2 regions of the Virgibacillus natechei genome follow, and region 1 is predicted to be linked to the other one. Evidence: riboswitches for the same ligand, from Rfam matches in the RefSeq annotation. Region 1 holds a riboswitch; the other holds the start of a gene.

Evidence for each region. A riboswitch is a leader RNA that binds a small molecule or an ion and turns the genes downstream of it on or off. The one in region 1 is predicted to bind preQ1.
Region 2: linked by a shared signal. The riboswitch ahead of queF (preQ(1) synthase) and the one ahead of queC (7-cyano-7-deazaguanine synthase QueC) in region 1 are both predicted to bind preQ1.

Annotation. Positions count from the first base shown of each region.
Region 1 is NZ_CP110224.1:2,883,492-2,894,602, reverse strand. It holds gene OLD84_RS14855 (MFS transporter) at 1-492, opposite strand, end outside; gene OLD84_RS14850 (MarR family winged helix-turn-helix transcriptional regulator) at 489-920, opposite strand; gene OLD84_RS14845 (DUF3006 domain-containing protein) at 1,251-1,514, opposite strand; gene OLD84_RS14840 (MBL fold metallo-hydrolase) at 1,518-2,822, opposite strand; gene OLD84_RS14835 (DUF3006 domain-containing protein) at 3,098-3,484, shown strand; gene OLD84_RS14830 (YbaK/EbsC family protein) at 3,642-4,160, opposite strand; PreQ1 riboswitch class I at 4,334-4,378, shown strand; gene queC (7-cyano-7-deazaguanine synthase QueC) at 4,546-5,208, shown strand; gene queD (6-carboxytetrahydropterin synthase QueD) at 5,205-5,639, shown strand; gene queE (7-carboxy-7-deazaguanine synthase QueE) at 5,639-6,361, shown strand; gene coaW (type II pantothenate kinase) at 6,768-7,571, opposite strand; gene OLD84_RS14800 (transglutaminase-like domain-containing protein) at 7,896-8,504, shown strand; gene OLD84_RS14795 (ArsR/SmtB family transcription factor) at 8,707-9,009, shown strand; gene OLD84_RS14790 (cation diffusion facilitator family transporter) at 9,021-9,914, shown strand; gene OLD84_RS14785 (APC family permease) at 10,489-11,111, shown strand, end outside.
Region 2 is NZ_CP110224.1:2,715,244-2,726,354, reverse strand. It holds gene opp4A (oligopeptide ABC transporter substrate-binding protein) at 1-1,596, shown strand, start outside; gene OLD84_RS14055 (chemotaxis protein) at 1,787-2,644, shown strand; gene rpiA (ribose-5-phosphate isomerase RpiA) at 2,687-3,367, shown strand; gene OLD84_RS14045 (sodium:calcium antiporter) at 3,728-4,723, shown strand; gene OLD84_RS14040 (YciI family protein) at 4,750-5,016, shown strand; PreQ1 riboswitch class I at 5,145-5,192, shown strand; gene queF (preQ(1) synthase) at 5,272-5,760, shown strand; gene OLD84_RS14030 (queuosine precursor transporter) at 5,813-6,451, shown strand; gene fdhA (formaldehyde dehydrogenase, glutathione-independent) at 6,657-7,877, shown strand; gene OLD84_RS14020 (MIP/aquaporin family protein) at 8,075-8,905, shown strand; gene glpK (glycerol kinase GlpK) at 8,920-10,413, shown strand; gene OLD84_RS14010 (branched-chain amino acid aminotransferase) at 10,816-11,111, opposite strand, start outside.

The DNA.
Region 1 (11,111 bases):
GAATGTTACATATTGTAACATCATTAAACCAATGAAAGGCCCGATAACAACGGCTACGTTCATTGCCATTGCAAAGTAGCCAAGTCCAGCTCCGCGCCTTTTTGATGGTATGATATCTGCCGCAATAGCCCCGGTTGCTGTAGTGACGAAACCAAATGATAACCCATGAAAGAATCGTAATACCAACAGCGGTATAAAGGCATCCATCCATATATAGAGAAACATGGTTGCTGCAAAAATAGAAACACTAATGATAAGCCCATTTTTCTTACCTATTCGATCTAATATAGTAGCGGAAAAAGGTCGAACAAGGATTGCAGATAGTAACATCGCCGTTATGAGTAATCCACCTTTAGCCTCGGTACCGCCAAGGTCATTTATGACGAAGATAGGCAGGGTTGTTAATAACGTATAAAAGGCGACGAAAATTAAAAATTGAGTTATTGATATACTGATAAAGCTTTTGGTCCAAATTTTTTCTTGATTATTCACTGTGCATGATCTCCTGATCGTTTAATCTTTTGTAATAACTGGTGTAGCTGTATCTTTTCTTCTGCGGATAAACCGGCCAAGATTTCCTGGTCAAATTCATCCACCGATTGTTGAATAGGTTTTATGTTGCGACTCGCTTCTTCTGTCAATTCTATGAGGCGCTCTCTTTTGTCCTTTCCTTGAATTCTCACAATCCACCCGCTTTCTTCCATGCGGGAAAGGGTACGTGTTACCGTTGGAGCTTCTATATTTAAATATTTCCATATTTCGGTTTGCGTCATCGGACCAAATTGATCAATACAAAAAATAATTGACCACTGGGAAGCATATAACCCATGGTCACGAAGACGGCTATTCAATTCTTTTCCTATAAAACGGAATCGCTGATTTAAGGTGTGGATTAAATCCCGATTGTTTATCTCACTCATTTTTATACACATCCTAATACTTAGCTAGGTAAATAACATGCATCTATCTTACAGCTCTTGAATCAGTTTGTAAAGAGGTGCCTGTCACTTCCCGGTTTTTGTCGAATGGGGCTTGGTCTGATTAAAGGGGAAAAACGCAATTCGCATACAGTTTTTGTTTTTTGTAAGGATATAAGTAGTAAGGCTCGTCCAGTTGCCCTGAAAAACGGGGAGGAAGTATTTTCAGAATAACAAAGAATCTACTCTTGTGAATAAAGAGTAGATTCTTTGTTAATAAGCTAATGCAGTGATATCAACTATTAAGTCTATTGTAGATTTATCTAAGTCAGTCTATTTCTTCCTAAACTTACTTCCTTTACTTTTCGCTCGCAGCTTTTCCATCAAATCGGATGACTGCTGCGCTTTATCGCGGGTCGATTCATGATCAATAGCAATTATTTGAAACTCCCCATCCACTTTTTCAATATGAAAAGCTGTTCCTTCTTCACTTCCGTCTGGTAAGTTTTCTATAGAAGCAATCCATTCTTCGTTTATTTCTTCGAGGAGGATGACTGCTTTTTGATTATCTTCAAATCGGTCAAGTATACCTTTCATTTTCTAACCTCCTATACATGCTATTCCCTCATCTTTTATATCGGAAATTCGTGCAGGACCTAACCCATTAATCGAATCGAGGTCATCTACAGAATCGAAAGGCCTCAGGTCAATCAAATCTTGTGCTCTAGCTGGTCCGATGTGGGTGATTTCCTGAACTTCATCGATAGAAGCATCATTAATATCCATGCAGGAATCAGTTGTTGATTCACTTTCTGTATTCGCTTCGTTCGTTTCACTTTGGTCTGAATCAGAGCTGTTTGATGATCCAGTACTCTCCGGACTAATCGTGCCGTCTTCGTTTGTTTCGATATGATAATCATTGCCATCTGTGGTAACAATAATGGTTCCATTCACATCAGTCCCATATAAATCAATTCCCGCATCTTGAATGAGGGAAACAACACTGGCACTGGGATGTCCATAGCTATTAGTAGCTCCTGCACTGTAAATCGCGGTGGATGGGTCTACTGCATCAATAAATGCAGGATCACTCGAGGTGTCCGAACCATGGTGTCCAAGCCGTAAAATATCTGCTTGTACATCCATCTCACTATTCATCATTTCCAACTCATCACTTTTACCAGCATCTCCAGTAAATAAAAAGCGCACATCCCCGTATGTGAAGCGTAAAGAGACGGATTCTTCGTTTAAATTACCAGAAATGCTACTAGGGTGGAGCACCTCTATTTTCATGGGGCCAATTTCGAATTCCTCCCCGGTCCTTGGCTCATGGTAGTCCGCATCGCTTGAAAGGACGGCCTCAATTGCAGTTTGAAATGTTTGCGAGGTACTTTCATTTCCAGACATCCACACCTCACCCGTATCGTATGTATGTACAATTTCCGCCAATTGGCCGATATGATCAGCATGTGGATGGGTACCAATAATCAAGTCGATAGATGAAATATCCTGTGAGCCTAAGTAGTTGACCACATCATTGGCGTTCCAGTCTCCCGTATCATATAGGATGTTGTACGTCTCTTCTTGATCCGTATACTGAAAAAGGGTCGCATCCGCCTGACCCGCATCAATGTAATGAACGGTTAAATCCGTTAAAGATTCAGTGTACCTTTCTTCTGCGTTCGTCTCGGAAGCTGTTTCTGTTTCTTCGTCTGAAGATCCGCTCTCCTCTGATTCACTTTCTTCCTGGATTACTTTATCTCGATCTGATGATTCTGATTCCGAATGGCTATCAACTGTATTTGCTTCATTAGCCTTACCTTGTGTATCTTGGTCTGTTCCTTGACCACAAGCTACTAAAAACATAACTAAAATGATCATTAACAGTAAAAAACGCTTATTCACTCAAACGGCCCCCAATAAATAGCTATTATCTCTTTTTAGGTTATCAAAATTGAATGAAAATAGCTAGATGGAATTGAATTGACGTGATTGTAGTCAAATGAATATCAAAAGATGTAAAAAAGAATTTTTGGCTGGATAAGGGGCCGTATTTTACAATTTTCCCCGGTTGGAAATTAAAATTTCAATTGATCTAGTCTACTCATTTCGCTATTTTACCAATGTGCTTTTTTTACAAATTACTGAGATACTGGGAAAAATACTTGAGGAGATTGCTCATGAAATATGTTATTGCGATTATGATAGCTGTATCGTTTCTACTAGCAATAGTTACCATGTACGCTGGAACCGGTGAAACAAGTAACGTCCAAAGAGGTGTCGCAGGTAGCGCTGTGGAAAACTTGCACGAGATCACGGACCAACCGATGAAAACAAGGGGGATGATTGATAGGTTTGAGGGGAATAAAGCGGTTATACTTATTGAGGATTTGAATGAGGAACTGATTGTACCAAGGCAGGATTTGCCAATTGGCAGTAAGGTTAATACATGGTTCCTTATGAAAATAGAGGATGGAAATTTTAAGATTATTTCCATTGACTGGAAGTTGACTAAGGAACAAGATGAGCGTATAAAGGCATTGATGGAAAAATTGCGGGAGAATTAGTGGGTGGAACAGGTGCCTGTCACTTCCCGGTTTTTGTCGAATAGGGCGAACAGTGACAGACTATAAAACAGAGGTTCTTCCGCATGTTCCCGAAACGTCTATACTCAAACGAAGCCCTCACTTTAGATACCACCTTGTATTGATTTCCTACATAACTTCAACGTTCATCGTGATCAATTGCCGCGGTTTCCTTGAGTTGTTCTTCCTCCCATCCCTTACAAACATCGACCCATTCTTTAGCAAATGAATAATGAAACAATTCATCACAGGTTAGTTTAATTGCAGAGTTCGTACTCCCACAGGCAGGATATAATGTTTCAAAGCGTTTCATCGAGATATCCAGATAGACATCTAGGTCATTTGCTAATCCGAATGGACAAACGCCACCGATGGCATGTCCTGTTTGTTCCAGAACTTCGTTGGGAGAAAGCATACGCGCTTTATGGTGAAAGACATGGCGGAATTTTTTATTATCAACTTTGGCATCCCCAGCTGTGACAACTAAGATGGCCTTGTCTTCTTCTCCTCTGAATGATAGCGTTTTTGCAATTTGTGCAGGAATGACACCAATTGTATCAGCTGCCTGATCGACGGTAGCACTCATGGAACGAAACTCCATGACATCTCCATCTCGATTCCACTGTTTAAAATGTTGTCTTACACTTTCGAATGACATTTCTAATCATCCCTTTCACTAGTTAATTGTTATCGCAGTTTAACAGGAAGTAAACCCCCATTGAATGAAATTTTGCTTATAAAAAGTCTATAGTCTTTAGCGAAGTAAATCAAACGAATTCATGTTAATTATGTTAAGATAGAGCTACAAATCAAAAAGTAAACTGCAGGTTTGCAGGAGAGGTTCGTAACCATCCCTCTATAAAAAACTAGGAGACAACAACACGTCTTTCTTTGTGTTGTTTTTTTTTGCAGTAGGAGTGTATAAAAACTTCCTACTCCATAAGTGCTAACACAATCGCCATTAAAGGCTTGGCGATTACCAAGTTTTATAAGATGGAAATATAGCGACCTCTTCTTTTTCGAGTAAAGAGAGGGGAAATACAATGGATAATAAAAAGGCTGTTGTGGTGTTCAGTGGCGGACAGGATAGTACCACCTGTTTATTTTGGGCACTGGAAAAATTTGATCATGTTGAGGCTGTTACTTTTCAATATGGACAGCGGCATATTGCTGAGTTGGATTGTGCACGGGAAATCTGCGAAACATTAGGTGTGAAACAGCATGAACTAGATATGTCTTTGCTCAATCAATTAGCACCAAATGCATTGACGAGGGATGACATGGAAATCACGGAGGGAGACGGGTTGCCGTCGACGTTTGTCCCTGGCAGAAATTTATTATTTCTATCATTTGCAGGTGTATTGGCCAAACAAATCGATGCCAAGCATGTGATCACAGGCGTCAGCGAGGCAGACTTTAGTGGCTATCCAGATTGCCGTGATGACTTTATTAAGTCAATGAATGTGACCTTAAACTTGTCGATGGATGATAAATTTGTGATTCACACCCCTTTGATGTGGTTGGATAAATCCCAAGTATGGGAGCTTAGTGATCAATTAGATGCATTTGAATTTGTGAAAAGTCGTACGCTGACTTGCTATAACGGGGTGATAGATAGCGGATGCGGGGATTGTCCGTCTTGTAACTTACGCAGCCGCGGTCTAGAAAACTATGAAAAAAAGAAAGCCGGGGTGACAGCAGAATGATGCAACAAATTTATCCCGTATCCCCGCATTCCTATGCCTATGAGTTAAACAAGGATTTTCACTTTGCCGCAGCTCACTACATTCCGCATGAAGATGCCGGGAAGTGCAAGGTGACGCATGGGCATACCTATTTTACCAACATCACTATTGTTGGAGACAAGTTGGATGATACTGGATTTCTAGTAAATTTTAAAGCTATTAAGAATCTCATTCACAAACGATTTGACCATGAAACATTGAATCAGGATCCCGCATTTTCCGATGATCATGCTGAACTTTTTCCGACGACTGAAGTTGTTGCCCGTACGATTTATGAAATCATTCAGGAATATTTAGACACACTAACGAATCAGCCGGTTTGCTTGCAGGTCTATCTAAGGGAAACCCCGACTAGTTATTGTATTTATCGGCCGAAGGAGGTAGGAAAATAATGAAGCTACCTGTACTGGAAATATTTGGCCCCACCATTCAGGGAGAAGGAATGGTGATTGGAAGAAAGACCATGTTTGTCCGAACGGCTGGTTGTGATTATTCCTGCTCGTGGTGTGATTCGAAGTTTACATGGGATGGATCTGAAAAAGATGCAATTCAAATGATGGAACCGGAAGAAATACGGGATGCCTTACTAGAAAAAGGTGGCGACCACTTTGGACATGTAACGTTATCAGGTGGTAATCCCGGCTTACTGAGACAAATTGATGAATTGGTGGATTTACTGCATGATCATCAGATAAAAGTTGCCTTGGAAACGCAAGGTAGCAGATGGCAGGACTGGTTTACGAAAATTGATGACCTGACCCTTTCACCAAAACCACCAAGTTCAGGAATGAAAACAAATTTTGACACACTTGATTTCATTATCGAATCCTTGCAACAGGAACAACAAGGGGATTTCAGCTTAAAGGTTGTTATTTTTGACCAAGATGATTTGCATTATGCAACGAACCTGCATCTTCGGTACCCAGCTGTTACACTCTATCTTCAGGTTGGAAATGATGAAATAGAGACAGACAATAATGAAAATTTAGTGGGTCATTTACTAGATAAATATGAAAGATTAATTGATCAAGTAATGGAAAGCAGCGTATTGAAAGATGTGCGAGTTCTCCCGCAGCTACATACGTATTTATGGGGGAATAAGCGGGGGGTATGATGTATGAAGCACTCAGTGTGCGCTCATCGTACTGGAAAACTAGTAATCAGAAGGCAATCTTAAAAAGCCATCACTTACATTTGTGTAGGTGATGGCTTTTTATGTGATGCCTGAGATCGCAGAACATCTTTGCCATTTGAAATGAATGCATGCTTATGCTCAGAAGGACTCTATGCAGGATTTGTTAAATTACTGATTTGGGGGATGCATACTTTTTCTTTCCAGGATGCACAGGGTTATATCCTACTTCCGCCCCTCCTTGATTGCCAAAAACTGTGTTTACAGATGAGTCAAAGTCAAGAATGACACGATCTTGTTTAGATAAAATACGTTCTGTTAATCGCTCATTTGTTTCTTTTAATCCTTCTACTCTTGATTATCAAAGGTATTGCTTCCATCTATTTTGTTACACCATCAATGCCCCAATCGCCCCTGCGTAAGCACCTTTCTCCAGAAAAATCGGTTCATATGGCAACATATCCTGAAACCCGTTTAACACATTATTCAGTGGCTCGTTACCGTTTAACGTACTTCCGATAAATACAATTTTTTCTACTTGTTGCGTTGCGGCTGCCTGGGTGGAAAGCAAAATGAGCGTTTCACCGATTAATTTGACCAGGCTTTCCATGTGATCGGCTTCTGTAGCTTCCTTATTTAGATGCGCTTTGCCAAAATTTGCTGCAGTTAGATCGCCTGAAATCGGCGGCTTATTTGGTGCGTAGATGTCCTTGACCAGTAAATCACTGTTGGCATAACTTCCTTCTTTAGCGAGGTTAACTAGCTCAGGAAAATCACTTTTCCCTGTAATGAGATGACCAAGTCCCATCAGTGTTCCACCGCCAATTCCGCTTCCAAGCAATCGCTCATGTGCCTGTTTGGTGACGGAAAAAATAGATGTTCCTGTACCGATACTGACCAAAATGAAATCATCATCAAAAATATTCTTTTCCTGTTTTAATAAAAAGCGCGTCCCTTCTGCTGTTGCTTCAAATTCGTCAACTTGGTGATTGGATTGCTTTACAACACTTCGCAAATAACCACTTTTTCCGCCGGTTAAATAGAGAACGGCGTCTGGAGAGATGACCTGTAACCAATTGAGGAGCCGATCCATTTCCTCATTGGAATAGGTTTTAACATGCATCTGTCCGCGCTCTTCATAGGCGACTTTTATAAGTGAACCACCTGCATCAATTCCAATTCGTTTTACCATATATTCATCTCCATCCGTTTGGGATAATTGGTTGATATTATATGAAAATGATACTGTAAACAGCCTTTTTTAACAATTATAAAGTGTACTTTTCCTAGTTGAATCAATTTTCTAATTGTCCGTTTAAAAAACTATTATGCTTTACTATCGGGTTCAGTTATGGGGAGAAAACATAAAAAACTCGTCAATTTAAAAAAAATAAAGAATCAGTATGCAACAAACTAATTGTTTAGTAGAAATTGTAAACGCCTTGAAAAAGTCGCATATATATGTATAATTAAACAGAAATATAAATAAATATACATAATCGGAGGGTGTTAAGCTATGAATATGGTTTGTGAGTCTGAGGAAATGAATGACTATTTACTTGACTCCAATGAGGTTAACTATTCCCAACCAATCGTTCAGAAGAAAATTGCTGAACTTTTTGATCGTTCTCAAACAGAAGTAGAGAAAGCTAAGATTGCGTTCGAATTTGTCAGAGATGAAATCCTTCATTCGTGGGATATTCAAGGCACCAGGGTTACTTGTGAAGCTTCAGATACCTTGGCTTATAATGAAGGTATTTGTTATGCAAAGTCCCATTTACTTGCTGCTTTGTTACGTTCGCAAAATATTCCAACGGGCTTTTGTTATCAACGCTTAATGCTCTTTGATACACCCGAAAAGGGTTATTGTATCCATGCTCTAAATGCCATTTTTCTAAAAACGCTTAATAAATGGATTCGAGTAGATGCTCGTGGAAATAAAAAAGGAATTGATGCTCAATTTTCAACTGATGAAGAATTGTTAGCTTTTAGGACTGATGAAGATAAAGATGAAAAAGATTACCCGATCATTTACGCAAAACCACACCCAAAAACACTTGCCGTTTTAAAAGAGCATACAGATGCGGTCGAAATGTATAAGCATCATTTGCCAGAATATTTATAGTTGTTCTGTTAAGGGCGCAATTATAGAAGAAATAATTTTACCTTTAAAAAAGCACAGAAATAATCTGTGCTTTTTTGCTTACTATTTATACTGTTATTAGCACTTTTCTCCCTTGAAACTGAACCGGTTCATGTTTTACTATCCTTTATTGCTTTCGTTATGATTTATATTGTGTTAATATATGATCAACTAATCATGTAAGGTGGAGGATATTTTGAAACTAGATGAAGAGACGGTTTTCCTTGTATCACAGACATTTAAAGCGTTGTCTGATCCGACGCGAATTCGTATTTTGCATTTACTTTCTGAGGGCGAGTGTTCGGTGAATACGATTGTTGAGCAGTTGTCGCTCGGTCAGTCGACGGTGTCGCATCAGTTGCGTTTTTTAAAAAACTTGCGACTTGTAAAGTCTAGAAGAGAAGGGACCTCGATATATTATTCCCCAGAGGATGAGCACGTTCTTGAGGTGTTAGAGCAAATGATTAACCATGCGAGACATGAATAGGAGGGTTTTACATGTCACACGACCATCACCATCATCACACGGGTAACAAAAAAGTACTGTTAATCGCTCTCGTACTCATTGCCATACTAATGAGCATAGAAGTGATTGGCGGCATCTTAACGAATAGCTTAGCATTGCTCGCTGATGCCACGCATATGTTAAGTGATTTCTTTGCGATTGGTCTCGCACTTTTAGCGTTTAAATTTGGAGAACGTGCGGCAAGTAAAAGTAAGACGTTCGGATACAAGCGAATTGAGATTCTTGCAGCTCTTGCGAATGGCGTTATTCTTATTGGGATTTCTGCTTTTGTCATCTGGCACGCTATGGAACGTTTCATTTCACCTCCGGAAGTAGCAGGGGGTGGGGTTCTTATCACAGCAAGCATTGCAATCGTCATCAATCTGATAATCGCCGGGGTTTTCCTGCACGGGGGCGATGTGAAAGGAAACTTAAACATACAAGGGGCATTTCTCCACGTTCTGGGAGATATTCTCAGTACGATTGGCGTTCTTATATCTGGACTTCTTATGATCTTCTTTGACTGGATGTACGCCGACCCAATTATAAGTATGATCGTATCCCTGATCATCCTTTTTACAGGGTTTCGCATCTCGAAAAATGCCATCCATGTACTGATGGAAGGCAAACCAGCGAGCATTTCTTTAGCACGTATTGAAGAACAATTGCTGACACTTCCAAATGTCCTAGCGGTTCATGATCTTCACGTTTGGTCCATCACGTCAGACTTCCCCGCATTCAGTGGACACCTTGTCGTTGATACAGAAACAAATCGAGATGAACTATTACGGAAGTCGACGAATCTTTTGCAGGAAAAATTCAACCTTTCTCACGCCACGATTCAAATAGAGGGGACCGATTGGGAATGTAAAACGAGGTGCCATTGATTGCATAAAAGCTGTCACAGAAGGTCTGAAAAGATCTTCTGTACATTTCGTTTGTTTTCTAAGTAGATTGGAAACTAACATGGTGCCGCTTCATGCTTAAAGACTTGGCGAATGCAATTCTTCTAATGAAAAATCCAAGAACTGACATGATTTGATAATTATTTCCCGGGTAATAACGGCTATAAATTGGATCATTTGCAGGTCCGCAAAAAGATTTCCCAGGCCAAATCAAAAAACAGAATTACAGATTAAACTCACCAGATTTATAGATGGAAGTACGATACTTCAGTCTATAAATCTGTTTTTTTGCCTTTGAAAATGTCTTTGAAAATGTCTTTGAAGGGCTCGGATTAGAAAACTTGGCTTTGCGGAAACAGTGAGGAGTAAGTCAAAGGCTGCACTTAAAGAGTGGGGGATTATTTTCATACTTATCTGATAAATAAAACATTTTCATGCTTCATTCTTAATACACTTTTCTATAGGGTGAAACTGAAAATAATAAAAATGAGGTGGTGTAAAGTTGATCAGGCTTTTTATTAATCGAAATTCATTAATCTGAATGGGAGGTAAATAAATGAGCGATCAAAAATTAAAGAAAATATTGGGAAGAAAGGATACACTAGCGCTTGCATTTGGTGCAATGATTGGTTGGGGCTGGGTTGTAACAACCGGACTATGGATAACAGAGGCTGGTTCATTAGGGGCTATCCTAGCTTTTGTGATTGGTGGGATTCTCGTTATATTGGTAGGCCTCACATATGCGGAGTTAGCTTCTGCACTTCCACTTGCAGGGGGAGAACATGTCTATACGTATAAAGCCATGGGCAGGGTTGCCTCGTTCATCGCAACATGGGCGATTGTACTAGGCTATGTATCGGTTATAGCTTTTGAAGCGGTAGCACTGCCAACTGTTTTTGAATATTTGATCCCGAATTATAGTCAGGGTTATTTATACACAGTAGCAGGGTGGGATGTTACGGTCACTTGGGCGGGTGTCGGTATACTAGGCTCTATTCTTATTGCTTGGATTAATTATCGTGGAATTAAGCTGTCCACAGCCATTACGTTTATTTTCACTCTATTAATTATTATAGCTGGTTTACTATTGATCACAGGTAGTACAGCTGCTGGAAGTATGCAAACGATGGAGCCATTATTTGTAAATGGAATGGCAGGAATGTTAACAGTCGTGATTAT
Region 2 (11,111 bases), 170 kb from region 1:
CTAGTATCTGATACTGTTTTCGAAGGAACGTTGAATTGGAACTTCTATCAAGGTGCACCGGATGCAGAAGTTATTGAATGGTTCGATGAATCATTATTAACAATTGATGAAAACTATAATTATACCAATGATGGTGCTGCGACTTTTGAAGCAGATGAAGATGCAAATACCATTACGTTCACGATTCGTGATGACGTAAATTGGCATGATGGAGAACCTGTAACTGCAGAAGACTGGGCATTTTCCTATGAAGTAATTGGCGACCCGGAATATACTGGTATTCGCTATGGTGCAGACTTCACTGTTATTGAAGGTATGGAAGAATACAATAGTGGGGACGCAGATGAAATCTCCGGTATTGAAATTATTGATGATAAATCGATGGAAATTACGTATAAGCAACTAAATCCATCGCTTCTAGCTGGTGGCGCATGGCCTTATGCAATGCCGAAGCATGTTTTTGAGGATATTCCTGTAGCTGAAATGGAAGAAGCACCAGAGGTTCGTGAAAATCCAATTGGAATGGGACCGTTTAAAGTTGATACGATTACACCAGGTGAATCTGTCACATATACAAAAAATGAAGACTACTGGCGCGGGGAACCAAATCTTGACGGTGTTACCTTGCAAGTTGTGAACCCAAATGTTGTCGTTCAATCATTAGAAACTGGAGAAGTTGATATGGTAGACAGCTTCCCAACGGATCAATACCCGGAAAATGCTGAAATGTCAAATATTGAATATCTTGGTGGTGTTGATAATGCATACACCTATATTGGATTTAAACTAGGTGAGTGGGATGATGACGCTGGAGAAGTAGTAATGGATGATAGCAAGAAAATGGCAGACGTAGACTTGCGTCGTGCAATGTGGCATGCTGTTGATAACGATGCAGTTGGTGAACAGTTCTATAATGGACTTCGTTGGAATGCGACAACACTTATAGCACCATCACATCCAGATTATCATGATGATTCCATTGAAGCACCAACTTATGATCCAGATACGGCTAATCAAATTCTTGATGAAGCTGGATATGAAGATGTAACGGATGATGGGTTCCGTGAAACACCAGATGGAGATGAGTTAGTAATTAACTTTGCATCGATGTCAGGTGGAGACACTGCAGAACCAATCGCACAATACTACATTCAATCATGGGAAGATATAGGAATTAATGTTCAACTCTTAGATGGTCGTTTGATTGAGTTTAATGCATTCTATGACATGGTAGAAGAAGACGATCCTGAAATTGACATTTACCAAGGTGCTTGGAGTGTAGGTAGTGACGTTAATCCTTCTGGACTTTATGGTCCTAATGCAATGTTTAACTACTCTCGTTATACAAGTGAAGAGAATGAAGCATTGTTAGAAGAAGGTGTTTCTGAAGATTCATTTGATATTGAACATCGTCAAAGTGTGTACAGTGAATGGCAAGAACTTATGGTAGAAGACGTTCCTGTATTCCCGACAGTATATCGTGCAGAACTTGTACCGGTTAACAATCGTGTACACAACTTCTCAATCGAAACTGGAACAGATGTTTATCGCAGTGATATTGCTGTGACGGAAGAAGAAACACCAGCAGCTGAATAATAAGGTGAAAAAGACTCGCTAACGCGGGTCTTTTTTTTGCGAGTGGCAGCACATACGCTAGGTGGTGCGGTGCCTGTCACTTCCCGTTTTCTGTCGAAAGTTTTTGTGTAAAATAGGTAATTTTCAGCTTAAAATATTTGATTATATCAAGTAGTATGAATATAACGATCTTTTCTAGAGGAGGGTGAACATGGTGGCTCAGAAAATTGCGGTTGCTGTTATTCATGGTGCGGGTACGCCAGATGAAAATTTTGCAGATGAAATCATTACACGTGTTTCCCGAGATTTTGCGAAAAAGCTATCCATTAAAAATGTGGAGAAGGAGTTGGTGTTTGAGCCTGTTTTCTGGTCTTCCGTATTTGAACCAGAACAAGCTGAACTATCGGATCGATTACAAGAAAATGCGGATCTGAGATATTCCAGGCTACGACAGTTTGTAATAGAGTTTCTAGCGGATGCGATTGGATACCAGCCAACTACAATGGGGAATCAAAATTATGACAAGGTTCATTCTATTGTGGCTACAAGCCTTAATAAATTAAGGAAAAAAGCAGGTCCAAATGCTCCGTTATGTGTGATCAGCCATAGTCTCGGGTCTATTGTTGCGAGCAATTATTTTTATGACTTACAATTTAAACGGGAAAATCGGGGCATGGAGACCATAAAGTGTACGAGCAACACACCAATTGAGCAATGCGAAACGCTGACATTATTTTATACAATGGGTAGTCCAATGGCTCTGTGGTCATTACGGTATATTGATTTTGGATCTCCAATCACTGTTCCCTCCCCCATGATTCAAAAATTTTACCCTACCACATATGGGGAATGGCTTAATTTTTATAATAAGAATGATGTACTTGCTTTTCCTTTAAAGGCTGTGAATGAAGCATACGATGCTGCTGTTACAAAAGATGTACCAGTAAACACTGGCGGATTGCTGACGAGTTGGAATCCGTTATCTCATAATCACTATGACACGGATGATGAAGTAATTAAGACGATTGTGGATGGGCTGGTTCGAACGTGGAGATCTGCTAATGGATAAGTTATAATGAATGGGAGGGTTTTTATAAGGAGGATGTACGTGATGAGTGAAATGGATAACGCAAAAAAGCTAGTCGGTGAAGAAGCAGTAAAATATATTGAAGATGGGATGAAAGTGGGCTTAGGGTCTGGATCTACAGTGTATTGGATGATTAAAAAATTAGGTGAATATGTTGAACAGGGACTAGATGTAACCGGCGTGCCCACATCGCAAACAACGGCACAATGGGCGAAGGAATTCGGCATCCCTTTAACGGATTTTTCCGAACTAAAACAGCTTGACGTTACCATTGATGGAGCGGATGAAGTTGATGAGAACTTACACCTTATCAAGGGAGGCGGAGGGGCACTATTGAGAGAAAAGATCGTTGCCTCGGCAGCTAAAGAGCTGATCATAATTGTGGATCGTTCAAAAAAAGTAGCTCACTTAGGGGCATTCCCCTTGCCGGTTGAGGTCATTCCCTTTGGCTGGGAAGTGACGGCAAATAATATTTCAACCTTAGGATGTGTGCCTAAATTACGGCAAAAAGATGGGGAGGTATTTATCTCAGATAATGGTAATTATATCTTAGATTGTCCTTTCGATAAAATACCTAACCCTAAAACATTACATAAGGAACTGAAATCACTGGTTGGAGTTGTGGAAACGGGCTTGTTTGTTGGCATGACGGATAAAGTTATTGTTGGTGAGGGTGATGAGGTAGAAGTTATTTCGAAGGGGTAAGTTTGAAATTTGAGGGAGAAATAAGTATTTACTAATTGCATCGTGTTCTGCGGTGCTTTTTTTCTGTCTGAATGAAGGCAGGAAAAAGTCGTGCTATTATTCGACAAATTCCGGGACGTGCCTGTCACTGTTCGCGATTAATGAAGGGGCCTCAATTAATAGCACACCTTGCTCAGATTGATTATTGGTTAAGGACATACGATGTTAAAGTAAAAGATTAGATCGATCAAAATCCTTGTCAGTTAAAATTGGCAGGGTTTTTTATATAATTTCACATTTGCGCATTGTGATTTATTTTCTTTTAATTACTTCTTAATTGGGTATATTATAGGGTGAGGTTATTAAAAGAGGTGGTAATTTTTGGTATTTATCTTTTTTGTCTTAGCAGCAATCGCAACCGTATACACCGCAATGAAGTTGTCACAGTTTGCCAACGTAATTAGTAAAAAAACAGCTATGGGTGGCATGCTGGTTGGGACTGTTTTATTAGCAGGTGCTACATCACTGCCAGAGGTCACAACAAGTTTTTCCGCAGTAATAATTGGAAATGTTGATATCGCAATTGGTAATATGCTTGGTTCGAATTTATTTAATCTATTCATTATAGCTAGCTTTGATCTTTATTTCAGAAAAAAACAGCTCTATCATCTTGTAAATAGAAATCATATTTACTCTGCTATACTTGGTCTGTTTTTAATGGTGATGGTCACGTTAGCACTTTTCTTACGTATTGATTATACAATTATTGGAATTGGTGTAGATTCAATAGTGATTTTACTTGTTTATATCATCGGGATGATCATTATAAGTCGAATGCCTTCCCCGCCAGGAAATAATGAAAAGGAAAAAGACAAGCCGGATGAGGATTCTGCGGTTAATCGTTCAACGACCGTAAAAAAAGCAATTACGGGTTTTGTAATAGCAGCTGTAGCCATTATGATTGCTGGTAGTGTCCTATCCATTACAGGGGATAAAATAGCTGTCATAACAGGACTTGGCTCGAGTTTTGTGGGGAGTTTTCTAATAGCAGCAACGACTTCACTACCCGAAGCTGTTTCGGTGTTCACTGCATTTCGTCTAAAAAATGCAAACATGGCGGTAGGTTCTATTCTTGGAAGTAATATGTTTAACATGGTAATTATTGCAATATCTGATTCCGTTTATCAAGGGGGATCTATCTTAGCAGATGTATCTGTAAACAATCGGGTAACGGCAATAGGTATTTCAATATTATCGATTGTGCTTATCTGGTCGTTAATGCGAAATCGCTCCATGTCCCAAAGCTCTTATTTGATACCATCGCTTATAACGATAGCTGGTTACGTTGTAGTTTCTTACTTACTTTTTATGGGTTAGAATAAAGTGGGAAGGAGTTATAGAAAATGAAATATTTTGCTGTTTTATTGCCGATGAAAGATGAGGAGAAAAGCAAGGAATATCGTGCTGATCACCTTGCGTACTTAGAAACAAAAGCAAAAGAGGGAAATATTTTTGCTAAAGGGCGCTTTTCAGATGGTTCAGGTGGATTGATCATTTACAAAGCAGAAAGTCTGGAAGAAGCTGAAAATATGGCTAAGCAAGATCCGTATGTCACCTCTAATGCAAGGGATTTAGAAGTGCATGAATGGACAATGACCATCGAAGATTAAAGGAACATTGAAGGAGGGTGACTGGATGAAGTCTCCCTCTTTGAGTTGACAATGTTTGACAAATTACGGGAAGTGACAGGCACCTAATTGACATTTCTGCCTTTCGAATATATAATCATTTAGGTGAATAGGGAGAGGTTCTTAGCTTTTAACCCTCTATAAAAAACTAAGACAGATGACGCGATTATACTGCCATGTGCCTTAGTAGAGGTTCATGGTTTTTTATTATTCTTAAAAATAAGGGAGGTTATTAGGATGAAGGAACAAGATCTTTCAGGGTTAACACTACTGGGAAATCAGGGAGTAGAATACAATTTTGATTACAAGCCTGAAGTGCTAGAGACAGTTGATAACAATTACTCAAACAGGGACTTTTTTGTAAAATTTAACTGCCCAGAATTTACTACCTTATGTCCGATAACGGGTCAGCCAGATTTTGCTACCGTATATTTAAGTTATATTCCAGATGAGAAAATGGTGGAAAGTAAGGCATTGAAGCTATATATGTTTAGTTTCAGAAATCATGGTGGCTTCCATGAGGATAGTATGAATATCATTATGAATGACCTAATTGAATTGATGGAGCCACGGTATATTGAAGTATGGGGCAAATTCACGCCACGTGGTGGTATTTCAATCGATCCTTATTGTAATTATGGGAAAGCTGATACGAAATATGAGCAAATGGCCGAACACCGCATGATGAATCACGATATGTATCCAGAAAAAGTAGATAATCGCTAAAATGGATTAGAGGGTTGGCTTTGATTTTCTCTAAGTAGGAGATGATCGATATATGTTTATTTATTTAAATGCGCTATTTGTTGGACTGTTAATCGTGTCCAATATTTTAGGTGTAAAATTGTTTAGTATTGGTGAATTTATTTTACCGGCAGCAGTAATCGTGTATGTCGTAACTTTTATCATTACAGATGTAATTGGAGAAGTGTACGGAAAAAACGCGGCGCGCAAAACGGTTCAAGCAGGATTTTTTACACAGGTTATCGTAATGATTTTTATATTTATTGCCATAGAACTGCCTGCAGCACCTGCTTTTGGTTCTCAAGCAGAATTTGAAACCATTCTAGGTGGAAGTTTCCGAGTCATGCTTGCGAGCCTGTTGTCGTATATTGCCAGTCAACATCTGGATGTCAGCCTATTTCAACGCTTAAAAGCAAAGCACGGGAAAAATAAGCTATGGCTGCGTAATAATGTGTCAACAATGACCAGTCAACTCGTTGATACAACCATTTTCATCACGATTGCATTCTGGGGAACGGTGCCGTTTACTGTTCTCCTAGGTATGGTTGCAACCCAGTATGTATTTAAACTGATTGTTGCTTTGGTTGATACACCAATCGTTTATTTACTCGTTAAAATGGCTAGAAAGACCAAACAGGAACAGACGAATATGGAAGTAGTACGTCCTTCGTAAACGGGAGGGCGTATTTTTAATTGTTTTAGATCAAAGAGGGAGCACATATAGCACGATTTCACACTAATATAATTCGACAAAAACCGGGAAGTGACAGGCACTGAACTTATTATTGACTATTCTGAATATACTGGTATAATTTAAGTTGATAGTGCTAACATGATATACATCTTTTTATCTATTATATTTTAAAAGGAGTGGTCGTTTGGCAAGTAATCGTGGGGTAGTTTATGTCAAGCCAGGGGAAGTGGAAATACAGGATATTTCGTATCCGGATTTAATTTTGAGGGATGGGCCTGGTGTCAACCCACTGAATGTAGGCAGAAAATGTAATCATGGGGTTATTGTAAAGGTTGTAACAACGAATATCTGTGGCAGTGATCAGCATATGGTCAGAGGAAGGACAACCGCACCGAGCGGGTTAGTTCTCGGTCATGAAATAACGGGTGAGGTTGTGGAAGTGGGTCGTGATGTTGAATTTATGAAGAAGGGTGATCTTGTATCGGTTCCGTTTAATATTGCTTGTGGACGTTGTAGGAACTGTAAGCAACAGGATACACATATTTGCCAAAATGTAAATCCAGATCGCCCTGGTTCAGCGTACGGTTATGTTGATATGGGCGGATGGGTTGGTGGTCAATCCGAATACGTTATGGTTCCATATGCTGATTTTCAACTTTTGAAGTTTCCGGATAAAGATCAGGCTATGGAAAAGATTCTTGATTTAACCATGCTTTCTGATATTTTTCCAACTGGATATCATGGAGCGGTAAGTGCAGGCGTAAAACCAGGTTCAACTGTTTATGTTGCGGGGGCTGGTCCCGTTGGTTTGGCTGCTGCGCACTCGGCACAATTACTGGGAGCTTCCGTTGTAATTGTAGGAGATTTAATCGAAGAAAGGTTAGCACAGGCGAGAAGCTTTGGCTGTGAAACGGTAAACTTAAGAGAGCATGCTAATCTTGAGGAACAAATCGAGCAAGTATTAGGAGAACCGGAAGTGGATTGTGCAATTGATGCGGTAGGTTTTGAGGCAAGCGGTCATGGGCAAGACGCCGGAGAAGCACCTGCAACTGTGTTGAATTCGGTTATGGGTATAACAAGAGCTGGAGGGCGATTAGGAATACCGGGACTATACGTGACTGGTGACCCTGGTGCTGAAGATAAAGATGCACAAGAAGGAACGTTAAAAATTCGCTTCGGTTTAGGATTTGCAAAAGCGCATACATTTGTAACCGGGCAAACTCCGGTAATGAAGTATCATCGAGATTTAATGCAATCGATATTAAGTGGTAACGCACAAATTGCTAAAGCTGTAAATGCCACATTAATTTCACTTGAGGATGCACCAGCTAGTTATAAGGCATTTGATGGTGGAGCATCTAAAAAGTTTGTAATTGATCCACATGGGATGGTGGGAACGAACTAAAAGAATATTTCCCTTACGAATTGACAGCGATTACAATAGATGATATTCTACTAAAACAAGTTAATTAAGTGGTGGAGATATGGAGACCCATACTTTAATAGTACTTTCTTAAGGGGAAGGTATGTCTATTGGAGTATGGGTCTTTTTCTGTGCAATAAATAGTTAACTAGATTGATAAACTTAAAGGAGTGATGGAAATGCCCGAATTTCTAGCTGAACTAATTGGCACAATGATCCTTGTTATATTCGGTGGTGGTGTCGTTGCTGGAGTCGTCTTGAAAAAGTCTAAAGCTGAAGGTACTGGCTGGGTACTGATCACGCTTGCCTGGGGTCTAGGTGTAACGATGGGTGTATATGCAGTTGGTAATTTCACAGGTGCACACATTAACCCTGCTGTAACATTAGGCTTTGCGATTACAGGTGATCTTTCGTGGGCAAAAGTTCCAATGTATATGAGTGCCCAAGTGATTGGGGCTTTTATTGGTGCGGTTATTGTCTTCTTAAATTACCTGCCGCATTGGAAGGAAACCGAAGATAAAATTGCCAAAAGGGATGTGTTTTCAACAACGCCTGCTATTCGCAGCCCGTTTTCAAACCTGGTGAGTGAAATGATTGGTACATTCGTCCTTGTGATGGGGCTTCTGTTTATCGGTGCGAATGAATTTACAGAAGGGTTAAATCCTTTAATCGTAGGTGCTTTAATTGTTGGAATCGGGATGTCACTTGGGGGTACTACTGGATATGCAATCAATCCGGCTCGTGATCTTGGGCCACGAATTGCGCATGCCTTGCTCCCAATACCCGGAAAAGGCTCATCCGACTGGGGTTATGCTTGGGTTCCAATCGTAGGCCCCCTTCTTGGTGGTGCATATGGAGCTGTATTTTATCAAGCAATGTTTTTAGGTGAATTTACTGTATTATTCTGGATCTTAAGCACTGTAGTTGCTATTATTTTAGTAGGTGCTGCGAGTTCGGAATTGAAAACAGATAAAACAAAGGCAGATGTAGTGGAAGAAAATATTGTGTAGGAGGAGAAAATATAATGAGTGAAAAATTTATTTTATCATTAGATCAAGGCACAACGAGTTCAAGAGCCATCCTGTTTAATCATGATGGGGAGATTGTGGAAACAGCCCAACGGGAGTTTGAACAATTTTTCCAAAAGCCGGGTTGGGTAGAACATGATGCCAACGAGATATGGACATCTATACTTGCTTGTATTTCAGAAGTTTTACGGAAGGCGGACGCGGATCCTAGTCAAATCGCTGGAATCGGTATTACGAACCAACGAGAAACGACGGTTGTTTGGGATAAGCACACTGGAAAACCAATCTATAAAGCAATTGTATGGCAATCCCGGCAAACCGAATATATTTGCAGGGAATTAGATGAACAAGGTTATCATGACACGATTCGCGATAAGACCGGTTTGTTAATTGATCCTTATTTTTCCGGTACAAAGGTGAAGTGGATTCTTGATAACGTGGAAGGTGCAAGGGAAAAAGCGGAAAAAGGGGATCTATTATTTGGCACGATGGATACATGGGTCGTTTACAAGCTTTCTGGTGGAAAAACCCATATTACGGATTACTCCAATGCGGCCAGAACGTTAATGTTCAATATCTATGATTTGAAATGGGATGATGAATTACTCGATATTCTGACCGTTCCAAAGAACATGCTTCCAGAAGTCCGTCAATCCTCAGAGGTCTATGCCAATACGGTTGATTATCATTTCTTTGGCCACGAGGTTCCAATTGCTGGCATTGCAGGTGACCAGCAAGCGGCCTTGTTTGGCCAGGCATGTTTTGAAGAAGGAATGGTAAAAAATACGTATGGAACAGGTAATTTCGTATTAATGAATACAGGTGAAAAACCAATTCAATCTGAGCATGGCCTACTTACGACGCTAGGGTGGGGCGTAGACGGAAAGGTGGAATATGCGCTTGAAGGAAGTATTTTTGTAACAGGCTCTGCCATTCAATGGCTGCGTGATGGATTGCGAATTGTTGATGATGCCCAACAAACGGAGCAGTTTGCATCAAAAGTAGAATCTACTGATGGGGTATATATGGTTCCAGCATTTGTAGGCCTAGGCTCCCCGTACTGGGATAGTGATGCACGAGGGGCCGTGTTTGGGTTAACGCGCGGGACGACGAAAGAGCATTTTATTCGCGCAACACTCGAGTCACTCGCCTATCAATCGAAGGATGTCGTGGATGCGATGATAAAAGATTCAGGGATCGATTTAAAAACATTGCGTGTAGATGGTGGAGCTGTTAGGAATGATTTCCTTATGCAATTTCAAAGTAATATCCTTGGGGTACCAGTAGAACGTCCAGTAGTTCAGGAAACAACAGCGCTGGGAGCAGCATATCTTGCCGGTCTCGCTGTTGGTTACTGGAAAGACAAAGAAGAAATCGCCAAACAGTGGAAAAATGAAAAAACGTTTACGAACGCGTTTGATGAGGAAAAACGTGATGCGCTTTATGACGGTTGGAAGAAGGCAGTAGCGTCTACTAGAACTTTTAAATAAGACGCTTTTAATGGCGATAAGCCAAAGCCTGCACTTATGCAGTAAGAATTACATGCCTAACAAAGCAAGAACGCTTTCTAAGAATCTCTTTAAGAGGATGTTCAAAAAGTCCGGTAAAAATGACACATCGAATTTCTTCGTTGGCTTGCTTTTCCGTTGCTCACGTATTAATTGCATACGTTCCGCTACTCAAAGCTAAGCCGCCTTGAACTTCTCGGTCCTTTTTATCCTCCTTTTTGAACACGCACTTCAGCGAATGCCATGTTTTCTAACAAAATAAATAGCAGGTTGAGAATATTCATTCCCAACCTGCTATTTGGTGTGTGATTTGCTCTGCTATTTTGTAAAAAAAGCTATAAAAATTGATAATTCAAGGTTTACAAATCCAAAGAAGCTGCGATTCTAATGGGCTATTTTGCTACCTTTTTCTACTTTAACAATCCAGTCAAAAGGATCTTTTTCTCTTCCATATTGAATACCAGTTAGCGTATCGTATAATCGCTTCGCAATTGCACCTGTTTTTCCATCCTTAATAAGAGAATCATTATTATTCCATGTAAACTGGCTAATCGGAGAGATTACTGCTGCCGTTCCTGCACCGAATGCTTCTTCCAGGAGTCCGTCATGATGTGCCTGCTGTAATTCTTCCATTCCAATTTTTCGCTCCACCACAGGAACATCCCAATATTTTAACAACT